DNA from 2 places in the Lactobacillus sp. UMNPBX6 genome. Region 1 is predicted to be linked to the other one. Evidence: predicted binding sites of a transcription regulator. Region 1 holds the regulator's gene; the other holds the start of a gene.

The links. The regulator LexA, encoded in region 1, represses DNA repair genes until DNA is damaged. The targets are predictions, from matches to a motif close to CNAACANNTGTTNG.
Region 2: a site for LexA is predicted at 4,053-4,066, ahead of uvrC (excinuclease ABC subunit UvrC). Genes of this name have one in related genera too.

Annotation. Positions count from the first base shown of each region.
Region 1 is NZ_PCZD01000001.1:16,181-22,761, reverse strand. It holds gene CP357_RS00105 (ABC transporter ATP-binding protein) at 1-578, opposite strand, end outside; gene CP357_RS00100 (ABC transporter ATP-binding protein) at 571-2,337, opposite strand; gene CP357_RS00095 (YneF family protein) at 2,421-2,639, opposite strand; gene CP357_RS00090 (DUF896 domain-containing protein) at 2,705-2,968, opposite strand; gene lexA (transcriptional repressor LexA) at 3,120-3,746, shown strand; gene CP357_RS00080 (SGNH/GDSL hydrolase family protein) at 3,775-4,560, opposite strand; gene CP357_RS00075 (uracil-DNA glycosylase) at 4,553-5,212, opposite strand; gene rplS (50S ribosomal protein L19) at 5,614-5,961, opposite strand; gene trmD (tRNA (guanosine(37)-N1)-methyltransferase TrmD) at 6,074-6,581, opposite strand, start outside.
Region 2 is NZ_PCZD01000002.1:1,091-7,671, forward strand. It holds gene yidA (sugar-phosphatase) at 5-817, shown strand; partial or broken gene CP357_RS00380 (NAD(P)-dependent oxidoreductase) at 884-1,774, shown strand; gene CP357_RS00385 (APC family permease) at 1,838-3,223, opposite strand; gene CP357_RS00390 (DedA family protein) at 3,324-3,935, opposite strand; gene uvrC (excinuclease ABC subunit UvrC) at 4,081-5,883, shown strand; gene obgE (GTPase ObgE) at 5,962-6,581, shown strand, end outside.

The sequences.
Region 1 (6,581 bases):
ACAAAGAGCAAAATTGGCACAAACGCTAAAACAATCCAGCCCGCAATCACGTTCGTAGTAAACATTGCGACCAATGCTGTAACCACAGAAAAAGCACCAATTACTACAGTTGAAAGCACAGTCAAGAAGTTGCTAAGAGTCATCGTATCGTTAGTAACTCTTGAAACGATTGAACCGGCAGGAGTTTGGTCAAAATAGCGCATCCCTAACTTATGCAATTTTCGATAAAGCGCTCTTCTAATGCTTTCCAAGGTCTTTTCAGAACCCAAAGCAAAGAAATATTGGTAAGTAAACTGAATGACCGCTTTTAAAATGGAACCTACTGCATAAAGCAAACCCGCAAACAGAATAATTTGGACAGTTGCACTTTGTTTAAGCAAAAAGTTGTCTAAGAAATATTGCAATCCACGCGGAAGCAAAATATTGATAATGCTGACTAAGAAGGCGCCAATCAAGGCAATGGTCATTTCAAACTTGAAGTGTTTAACAAAGCCCATCAAACGTTTAAAAATCGCTACCTGCTCTTTAAATGGGATTGCCTTAGACCACACTGATTCTTGCTTTTCTTCATTATTCATCTACATCTTCACCCACCTTTGCTTGCAATTCTTGTCTACGCCACATTTCCGCATACCAGCCATTTTCTTTGAGCAGATCTTGGTGATTGCCTCGTTCAATAATTTGACCGTCTTTTAAGACTAAGATCAAATCGGCATCCATGACCGATGTCAATCTATGTGCCGCAATCATCGTGGTCTTATCTTTTCTTTCATTTCTCAAAGAAGTTAGAATTTCGGTTTCAGTCTTTGCATCAACCGCTGATAAAGCATCATCCAAAATCAAAATTTGGCTATCTTTAAGCAAAGCACGGGCAATGGACATTCTTTGACGTTGACCACCAGAAAGTGAAAGTCCATTTTCACCGACTAAAGTCTCATAGCCCTGTGGCATTTGTAAAACATCATCGTGCAAATCACTCTTCTTAGCAGCTACCGCAATCTCATTTTTGCCTGCATCTGCCTCTGAGAAAGCAATATTTCTACCAATACTCGTTGAAAAGAGGAAGTTGTTCTGGGGAACATAAGATATTTGGCTAAGTAAAACTTTAAGCGGAATTTTCTTGATATTGATGCCATTTAAGGTGATTTCACCGTCATATTGGTCGAATTCTCTCAATAGCAGCTGAATGATTGTCGTTTTACCAGCACCTACACGACCTACTAAACCTAAAGTTTGACCAGGTTTTAAGGTGAAATCGATGTTCTTTAATACTGGAATATCCTTTTCATCAGGATAAGCAAACGACTTAATATCAAAATGCAAATCACCTTGTAAGTCTTGAGCCCTAATACTTTGATCAGCGTGGGCATCAGTAATTAAAGGCTTTTCATAAAGTAGCTTTTCTACACGGTCGTAGCTCGCACTACCTCTTTCCAAAATATTGAACAAATAACCAATCGCAAACATCGGCCAAACCATGTTGGCAATATAGGCAATGAAGGAAACGAGCTGACCAATCGATAGCACTTTATTTGTAACTAAAAGTCCACCATAAATAATGGTAATTACATAGGTTGCACCGATAATTGCCGTACCCAATGGATCAAATAAGGAGTCCCATACAAACACTTTTTTATTGATATTAATTGTGTCATCGACCATTTTGTCAAAGGCCTGAGTATCTTCTTTTCCTTGACCAAAGGTCTTCAGCACCTTGATGCCTGAAACGGATTCTTGGGTCTTATTATTCAAACGTGAAAAAGCCGCCTGTGACTTATCAAAAGCATCATGCAAACGACCCCCAAGCTTCCAAGCACCTAGTGCCAAAAATGGCAGTGGCAATAAAGCAACGATAGTCAGTCTCCAATCAACGAAAATGATCATGGCAATCATAGTTGATAATCCCATGACAAGAGAGTCGACTAAAGTTAAAACGCCATCACCGGCTACGTTTTGAATAGAAGTCACATCGTTAGTTGCATGGGCCATCAAGTCACCGGTTCGGTGGCGCTGATAAAATGTTCTGTCCATGATCATAAAGTGGTCGAACAGTTTAGAACGCACTTGTCGTTCTAGTTCTGCGGCCCCGCCCCAAATTTGCTTACGCCAAAAGTAGCGCAAAATATATAAAACGAAGGCGGCAGCCAAAACAGCTAGAATCAACATCCCATATTGCCCCCACGAGATGTGACCTTGATCCAGCTGATCCGCCATCAGTCCTAATACTCTTGGCGGAATTAAGTTGGCCAAAGAGGTTAAAGCAAGAAAAGTAATTCCGATAATATAACGTTTCCTTTCTTGTTTAAAAAACCAACCCAGTTTTTTAAATATGTTCATTTACTCACTCCATTCTTTAAAAAGAACACCGAAAAAGACGAAGGAATAATCCTTCGCCTTAACAACACAAAATAATCTAATAATTACTTTTGTTGATGCTTCATCATGTTCATTACTTGATGAACCTTCTTGTTAGAAGGCTTTTGTCCCATTTGAGACATCATAGCAACGATCATATCTTCACTAATAGGAGGATTTTCCTTAAAGTATTTCTTCATGTATGCTCTTGCACCATAAAAACCTGCTGTTGCACCAACTAAAAGTGCAATAATAATCAAAAATATTGCTAAACCTAAATTCATATTATATCCTCCATCTAACTAACAATAATATCTTACATAATTTTTCACTTTTTTAAAAGGCTTAATTAATCTTTTCTAAGACCTTTTCTTCTTTGAGCACGTTTTGCTCTTTCTGAGGTTACTTCTTTACCGTTTTTATCGATAATTACCATATTTTCAACGTCTTGCTTAAATGCAGCTCTGAAGTTGGCAAGGAATTTTTTGTGAAGTTCTTTACGTTCTTGTTCCTCTTCGGGAGTTAAGCCTTCCTTTTCTTTCTTATGGTAAAGTTCATTAATTCGATCAGTTACCTTTTTTTCTTCTTCTTTACTCATTGCATCTTTATTCATTTTATATTCACCTCACATTAACAATCTTTAGTCTACCGTATTTTATACAATAAAAAAAGATGCTTTTTATAGAACATTTGTTTGAGATTATGCTATTTATTTGTTAAAATAATCATAAATACTATCTTTTTTACAATAACGGAGAAAAATTATGTCTAAGAAAAACAACGATACTAAACAACTAGAAATTTTACGCTATATTTATGATACTGTAGAACGCCGTGGTTTTCCACCAACAGTGCGAGAGATTTGTGCTGCGGTCAAACTTTCTTCTACATCTACTGTTCACGGTCATCTAGCCCGCTTAGAACGCAAAGGTCTTTTAATCAAGGATGCAACTAAGCCTCGTGCACTTGAAATTACCGATGAAGGTAAAAAGGAATTGGGCATTAAGCCAAAGAAAATCCCAGTTGTTGGTGTGGTCACTGCTGGTCAACCTATCTTAGCAGTTCAAGACATAGATGAATATTTCCCACTTCCACCTGATCTTGAAAACGATGCTGGTGAACTCTTCATGTTAAAAGTTCACGGTGAGAGTATGATTAATGCGGGAATTTTAAACGGTGACAGCGTCATTGTCAGAAAGCAAAATACCGCTAATAACGGCGAAATTGTCGTAGCCATGACTGATGAAAATGAAGCTACAGTTAAACGCTTTTATAAAGAGAACGATCACTACCGTTTACAACCAGAAAATGATACAATGGCACCAATTATCTTATCCAAAGTAAGTATTTTAGGTAAAGTAGTTGGCCTTTACAGAAATAATATCGATTAATATTTAAACCTAAGCAAAAAGCTTGGGTTTATTTTTTCGTCAAAATTTCAGTTAATTTATTTTCAAAAACTGGCAGCCATTTTTCTAAATAACCTGCACGGGTCGGATGAATTTCGTCTGCCATATAAAGAGCAGGTTGGTCTTTAAAATTCGGATCATTATATAAATCCAGAACTTTAATATTCCATTTTTTAGCTAATTGATGTGTTGCTTTTACCATCTGATTATACAAATCACTTTCAAAATAAGGATTTGTATAGATCAAAATTGGACAATGCCATGTAGTCAGAGCTTGACTAATAATATATTCCATCGCACCGATAATTGTTTTTACATCAAAATGGTCATTTTGACTAATTTCTCCCAGCTTCTGGTTTGTACGCGCATCATTAGTAGAAAGTTGCAAAACCAACATATCAATTGATGTTTTAAGATTTTCCTTAAAACGAACAACATAAGAATCACCATGATAACTGGCATCTTGATCTACCAAAGTAGTGCCATTTTCTGCATCTTTAATAGCAGCAATGCCATCTTTTTTCCATAAGTAGTCTACAAAAGATTCCCCTAATGCACCAAAACCAAATGTGACAGAAGAACCTAAAAATAAGATCTTTTTATTTCTTAATGGGCTATCAATTGTTTTTACACTGTTAAGACTATATTTACGGCTGTTACCCGGTAAATAGGCTAGCTCTGCATAAGCTCTTTGGTGCAAGGGATGCTCATCCAAATCCATTCGCAACTCATTAAGAGCAATATCGGATAAATCATTATTTTGTCTAATAGGGATTAAAAAAGTTTCATTACTCATTATTTTCTCTTTCTTTATCGATGTAAGGTTTTATTGCTTCCCAATCTTTTACAATATCATCACTTAATTTACGATTATAAAATACAGCCGCAGGATGATATTCTGGAATAACCGTATATTTCTTTTTCGAGCAAACATATCCATCTTTAGCTTCATTAAGTTCAAGAATTGGTGTATTCTCAATAACCTTACCATGTTCAGCAGAAATCTTATGACCTGGGCCAAGCAGTCGCTCTAATCCGGTGTTACCTAAAGCAACAATGACTTGTGGATCTGCGTAATGCATTTCATAGTCTAAAAAAGGAGCATGTGCTAACACTTCTTTCTTAGTAGGTTTACGATTTGGTCTTTTAATTACTTCTTTATTTTCTCGTTTACTAAAAACTTTTTTCACACTAAAAGGGCGGCTACGAACAGCACTAGTAATATAAACTTGATCTCGTGATAAACCAATTTGCTTTAGTGATTTATCCAGTTCCTTTCCGGCGTCACCACTAAATGGAATATTATTAACGATTTCATTGCGTCCTGGCGCTTCGCCTACGATCATTAGCAAGGGATGTCTTGGGCCACTTCCTGAATTAATTCCTTCTAAACGCATGCCCTTTGATCTCTCTTTTACTTCTGCCAGTAATTCTTTAGGATAATTCAATCATCTCACCTGTTTCTATTTCTGATATATTAATTATAATATTAGTCAAAATTATTTTACATCTAAATTAAATATAGTATAATGTAATCAATTTAATATCAATTAAAAGCCGCCATTGTGGATAAATGGCGGCTTTCGCTTTAATTCCACACTCAATATCTCTGTTTGTGAAATTTACTTCACAATTCAGATTTATTATATTATCAATGCTATCACTGCATATTAAAGTGACTTTGTGATTTTAATTTGCAGTTTCACATGAGTTCCACGATATTATTATTCACAAACTACGAATATATTATTAAATGATTGTCACTTATATATAAATTACTTTAAAAATATTTATCAAAACAAAAAAGCTAGTTCCGTTTGGAACTAGCTTTTCTATATCGACGTTATGATTAACGACGTGCTTCAGCAATTCTTGCTGACTTACCGTGACGTTCACGTAAGTAGTAAAGCTTAGCACGACGCACACGACCATGACGCTTAACTTCAACCTTAGCAACACGTGGGTCGTTAACTGGGAAGGTTCTTTCAACACCAACACCTGAAGCAATCTTACGAACAGTGTAAGTAGCACCGATGCCAGTACCCTTCTTCTTAATTACAACACCTTCGAACAACTGAATACGTTCGTGAGTACCTTCAACAACACGTACGTGAACAGTAACAGTATCACCTGCACGGAAAGCAGGAATATCGTCACGAATTTGTTCTTTAGTCAATTCTTGAATTAATGGATCCATAATATATTTTTCTCCTTCTTCGGCATTCATCCACGCACCAGCGTCAGCGGAACACCCATAACTTTAATTAGTGACACTTGCCACGATGAATAGTTTAACAAATCAAGCCAGCTTAATCAAGCTCTGATTTGATTTCTTCTAGCATTTTCTTTTCTTCAATAGTCAACTGACGATCTTTTAACATATCAGGACGATGAAGATAAGTTGCTTTAAGCGCTTCTTTGTGTCGCCACTCAGCTATTTTTTGGTGATTGCCACTAGTTAATACTTCAGGCACTTTTTGACCTTCAAAATCAGCTGGGCGAGTATATTGCGGATATTCTAATAAGCCATGTGAAAAGCTTTCTTCTACTGGACTAGCAGCGTTACCTAAAATACCAGGCAAAAGTCGAACAGTAGCATCAATCATACTCATAGTTGGTAATTCCCCACCAGTTAGCACATAATCTCCAATTGAAACAGTTTCATCGGCTAAGTCATAGACTCTTTGATCAAAGCCTTCATAGTGACCACAAATAAAAGTTAATTCATCTTCTTTTGCCCAGTCTTGTGCCATTTGTTCATTAAAAGTTTTTCCTTGTGGAGCGGTAATAATAACTTTACCAGTAGAAGATAAAGAA
Region 2 (6,581 bases), on a different contig from region 1:
AAAAATGAGCGAAATAAAATTAATAGCAATCGATATTGATGGGACCTTAGTTAATTCTAAAAAAGAAATAACGCCAGCAGTTAAAGAAGCCGTTTTGGTTGCTAGAGATAAAGGTAAACAAATAGTTATTTGTACAGGTCGTCCTCTATCTGGTGCACAGCGGTATTTAGATGAACTAGGCTTAAATAAGCAAGATAATGAGTATGTGGTCAGTTTTAATGGGGCAGTAGTTGAATCAACCAATGGTCAGGTTATTTTCAAACAAGGCTTGAAATATGATGATTATATTGATCTTGAAGCAATTGCACGTAAATTGAACTTGCATTTTCACAGCGTAAGCCTAGATCGAATTTACACAGCTAATCGAGATTTAGGACATTATACAATTTATAATTCGCGTGTAGTTAAATTAGAAGTGTCTTATCGAACTCAAGAAGAGATGCGCCACATTCCAATTATTAAATGTATGTATATTGATGATCCAGATTACTTAGATAGTAAAATTACGAGTCCATTATTTCAAAAGATGAAGGATCGGGTAGTTTTTTCTAAAACTGAGCCATTTTATTATGAAGCGACTGCAGCCGGAGTTGATAAGGGGACTGGACTAAGAAGACTGTGCGATTATTTGAAAATCGCTCCCAAAAATGTTATGGCTTTAGGTGATCAGGCAAATGATGCACCCATGCTAGAATATGCTGGTGTCGGAGTGGCAATGGGCAATGCAGTTGATTATACTAAAGAGCATGCCGATGCCGTAACCGCTGATTGTGATCATGATGGCGTAGCTCTTGCAATTAATAAATTTGCAAAATAGATGTTAATTTAAACAAATTAGTAGTATCTTGACTTAAGAAAAGAATACTTAAAAGAAGTATGTGATATAACTATTGGACCTGTATGTCATCGTCCAGATGATGATCGCCAATGGGTTTTAGATCATATCGCCGAATATGATGGTGTAATTGTTGCTAAGATGATTTTTGATAAGCAAATGATCGACGCAGCCAAGAATTTAAAAATAATTTCAACATATGGTGTTGGCTTTGATCATGTAGATACGGAATATGCAAAGGAAAAGGAAATTGTAGTTTCAAATTGTCCTGAAAGTGTTCTGCGTCCAACTGCTGAATTAGCTCTAACAATGATTTTAGCTTCTGCACGTCGAATTCGTTACTATGATCATACTTTATGTGAAGGCGTATTTTTAAATGCTGATGAATATGATAATCAAGGCTATTCAATCGAAGGCAAAACCTTGGGAATTTTAGGCATGGGTAGAATCGGTCAGCAAGTTGCTCGTTTTGCTAAGGCATTGGGGATGAAGGTTATCTATCATAATCGTCATCAACTTGATGAAAAAATTGAAGCGGAACTTGATGCTAAGTATGTTGACTTTGATGAATTAATTAAGAATGCTGATTTCTTAAGTTTACATGCTCCTGCAACCGATGAAACTTACCACATTATTAATGCCGATGTGTTTAAACAAATGAAGGACACTGCATTTTTAATCAATGTAGCTCGCGGTTCTTTAGTTGATAGTGACGCTTTGATTTCTGCTTTAAAGAATGATGAAATTGCTGGTGCAGCATTAGATGTCTTTGAAAATGAGCCACATCCTAGACAAGAATTAGTGGAGATGGACAATGTAATTATGACTCCACATGTTGGTTCAGCTACTCATGTTGCTAGATTTAATTTATCTAAAGAAGCAGCCAATAATGTTTTATCCTTCTTTAAGGATGGCAAAGCCATCAATCAAATTAATTAGAGACAATATAAAAAAACAGCAATTTTGAAATTGCTGTTTTTATTTTACATAATTTTGGGTATGTTAGTCATGATCGAGTTGGCTGTGATGGTAGCCGTAGACAAAGTAAATAACAGTTCCAGTTACTAGCCAAATGACAGCCATTAGATATACTTCAGAACTTAAATGACAAATCATAAAGATACAGATTAAACCAGAAATAATAGGTAAGTATGGATAACCTGGAACTTTGAAGCCATCGTTGGTAATATCTGTTCTTTTTCTTAGTTTTAAAATACCGAAAGATACTAACGTAAAGGCAAAAAGAGTACCGAAGTTAACCAAGTTAGCTAATTGATCTACTGAGAAGAATGCTGCACCAAGAGCAATAATAATAGTTACTACTACTAATGCGTTTTGAGGAGAATTGTGTTTTTTGTCTAACTTGCTGAAAGTAGTTGGAAGCAGGCCATCTCTAGCCATGGCATAAATTAAACGAGAACTTGAATAAATCATAGTCAACATCATAGTAGCCATTCCGAGCATTGCCCCAAATGACAGCAATTCTGCCACCCAATTTTGGTGAACGTATTGTAAAGCAAAAGCAACAGGGTTAGAAACGTTTAATTTGGTATAGTTAACCATTCCTGTTAAGACAATTGATACGCCAAAGTATAGCAGAGCTGCAATTGCTAAAGTACCAATAATTCCTAGTGGCATGTTTTTCTTAGGATTTTTAACTTCGGCAGCGGAAGAAGAAACTACATCGAATCCAAGAAAGGCAAAGAAAACCGTGGTTGCTCCCTTGATTACGCCTGAAAAATGATATGGCAAAAATGGATGATAATTTGCTGGTTTAATAAAGTGTAAGCCGGCAAAGATGAAAATTAAGATAATAGCAATTTTGATAAATACTGCTACGATATTGATCTTAATTGAATTTTTCATTCCTCGAGAAAGCAAAATACTGATCAAGAGAATGATTAAAACGGACACTAGGTCAAAATAAACACCATGACTTAGATCCATTGGCCCTGAAACGGCATGGGGAATTTTGAGGCCGAATGGACTAATAAAAGAGCTGAAATAAGAGGACCAACCAGCGGCTACTGTAGCTACAGAGAGCATGTATTCAAGAATTAAAGCCCAACCGATAATCCAGCCGGCAAATTCACCGTACACAATATTCCCGTATGAATAGGCACTACCAGCAACTGGAATAGCTGAAGCAAATTCGGCGTAACACATCCCTGCAAGCGCACAAACTATAGCAGCTACTACGAATGATAAACTTACACCTGGCCCGGCTAGGGTAGCGGCTACTGTTCCTGGTAAGATGAAAATCCCAGTACCAATTACAGCACCTACCCCGAGGGACATTAAGTCTACTGCATTCATTGTCTTGGCAAATTTAATATCTTTACCCAGATAATTTTGAATGCTTTGTTTTCTTAAAATATTAAATCTCATTACATCATCCCTTAAAATAAAGTTAGATTAATTTTACATTATATTTTTAATTTTTTGAAGAATAAAAAGCCCTATTTTGCAATAAATAGGACTTTTTGTGTTAATTCTTAATTTTTTGTTTGTACCACTTGAATGAAAAGCAGATCATTGTGACCACACTTAAGCCGGCAATGATTAAAGAGTATTCTTCAAAGATAGTAACAATAACTTGCCATTTTTCTCCCATGTATGAACCTAAAGCTACTAAAATTGTATTCCAGACTAAGCTTCCTAAGGTAGTGTAAATTAAGAACTTAGACATTTTTACTTTTGCGGTTCCTGCTGGAATAGAGATTAAGCTTCGTACGACAGGGATGCAGCGTCCGTAGAAAATAGCGCCTGTGCCATACTTATCAAACCAATTAATGGCCTTTTGTACATCTCCTCTTTTAAAGCCAAGCATTTTGAACGCTTTGTGATCTATGATGCGTTCTAAACGTTCTTCATTTAGGAACCAACCAACACCGTATAAAATTAAGGCTCCAAGTACTGCACCAATAGTAGAGGCAATAATTGTTCCCACAACTGTCATTTGTGAGTGGTGTGTAGCAAAGCCAGCGAAAGAAAGAATTACTTCGGAAGGAATTGGCGGAAAAACGTTTTCGATAGCAATTAGAAAACTGATGGCCATGTAGCCAAATTGGTTGATTAAGTCAAAAACAAAATTAGTCATCATGTATCCTTTATATTTCTATATCAATGTACATTTAATTTAGCAAATTTTGATATAAATAGCTATGGCTTGTGAGCAAAGTTAATATCTTCTTAAAAAAGCTGTGGTACACTATTACATACGAATTTTTGTTAGGATGAGAATAATGGCAACACAATTAATTGAAAATAAATTAAAACTTTTGCCAGAGAAACCGGGCTGTTATTTGATGAAAGATATTAATGGTACGGTTATTTATGTTGGCAAATCTAAAAATCTAAAAAATAGAGTACGTTCTTATTTTAAAAGCAAACAAGTAGGACGAAGGGCAGAACTTGTTCGTGAAATTAGAGATTATGACATCATTACTGTTTCTACAGACAAAGAAGCCTTTTTATTAGAAATTACTTTAATCAAGAAATACCAACCATATTACAATGTGCAATTAAAGCAAGGGACAGGCTATCCGTATATTGAAATTACACGGGAACATGATCCTCAGACACGTTTAACAAGTATTGTACGTAAAGATGGTGGCTACTATTTTGGGCCTTATCCCAATGTCTATGCTGCACAGGCTACCTTGAAGTTTATTCAAAAAGTTTTTCCATTAAGACGCTGTCATGGTTATCAAGGACGCCCATGTCTTTATTATCATATGGGGCAATGCTTAGGTGCTTGCTTTAAAAAGGTTCCTCAAAAGGAGTACGATGAGCAGATTAAAAAGATCAAACGTTTTTTGAATGGAGATATCGGTGCAGTTAAGCAAGATTTAACTCAAAAAATGGAGCAGGCTTCTGAACAGCTTGAATTTGAAAGAGCTGCGGAGATACGTGATCAGTTAAAATATATTGAAGAAACTGTTGAAAAGCAGAAAATTATTTCTAATGATAATACTCAACGTGATATTTTTAACTATTATGTTGATAAATCATGGATTTCTATTCAGATTTTCTTCTTGCGTCAGGCCAAATTATTGCGGCGTGAGACGCGCATGTTTCCATTGACTGACACCACTGATCCAGAAGACGCCTTTACTTCTTTTATTGTGCAATTTTATGGTCAAAAAAACCGTGTTCTTCCTAAAGAAGTATTGATTCCAGCAGGATTTGATAATGCTACTTTAGCAGAGGTTTTAACAGTACCGGTTAGAACTCCTCAGCGTGGTCAAAAGAAGTCCTTGCTTGATATGGCTAAAGACAATGCTAAGTTGAAGTTAGACGATAAGTTTAGATTATTAGAACTAGGCAACCGTAAGACCAAAGGTGCCCAAAAAGAAATCTTCGATGCACTAGGCTTGCCATATGGCCACATTATTGAAAGTTTTGACCACTCGCACATTCAAGGAGCAGATCCAGTTTCTGCTTTAGTAGTATTCAAAGATGGAGAACCTGATAAAACGGCTTACCGTAAATATAAGTTAAAAGGCGAAGTTGAACATCAAAACGGAGGCGATGAAGTTCGCAATACCCGTGAAGTTGTTCGCCGTCGATATGGTCGTTTATTGCGCGAACATAAGAAGATGCCAGATTTGATTTTGATGGACGGTGGTCAAATTCAGGTTGATGCTTGTGAGGATGTTTTGCGTAATGAGCTTAATTTAAATATTCCGGTAGCGGGTATGGTAAAGGATGACAAACACCGGACTAACCATTTGCTGTTTGGTGATCCGATTAACGGCGTGCCATTAAAACTAATACCGTTGAATCCAAAATCTGAAGGCTTTTATTTAATGACTCGAATTCAGGATGAAGTTCACCGTTTTGCCATCACTTTTCACCGTAGAAGACATGCTAAAAATGCTTTATCTAGCCGGTTAGATTCAATTAAGGGAATTGGACCCAAGAGCCGGAATAAGTTATTGCGCAAGTTTGGTTCCTTGAAGAAAATTAAAGAAGCATCAGTGGATGATTTGCGTGCAGCAGGGTTGACATTACCCCAAGCACAAACTGTAAAATTAATGTTGTAAAACCCAGAATTCGCGCTGTTGAGCGTATTTGTGTGGTATAGTATAAAAGTTAGATTGAGACGGAAGGAAGAGATAAACATGCCTACATTTGTTGATCAGACTAAAATTGAAGTCCAAGCCGGAAAAGGCGGCGATGGCATGGTGGCTTTCCGCCATGAAAAATATGTTCCAAATGGCGGACCAGCAGGCGGTGATGGCGGCCGCGGCGGCAGCATTATTTTTGTTGCAGATAGTGGTTTGCGTACTTTAATGGATTTCCGTTACCGACGCAAGTTTAAAGCCGATAGTGGTGAAAATGGTCGAATAAAATCCCAATATGGTCGTGCAGCTAAGGACCTCTACTTGAAGGTACCTGTGGGGACAACCGTTTATGATTTTAATACTGGTGAATTAATTGGCGACCTAGTTGAAAAGGGCCAAGAGTTAGTAGTAGCAAAAGGCGGCCGCGGTGGCCGTGGTAATATTCACTTTGCTACGAGTGTAAATACCGCTCCTGAAATTGCAGAAAATGGTGAACCTGGTGAAGACAGAGTTTTACGTCTTGAGTTAAAGCTCTTGGCTGATGTTGGTTTAGTAGGATTCCCATCAGTGGGTAAATCTACTTTATTGTCAGTAACCACTAAGGCTAAGCCAAAGATTGCAGCCTACCAATTTACTACTTTAACTCCTAACTTGGGAATGGTAATTCTACCAGATGG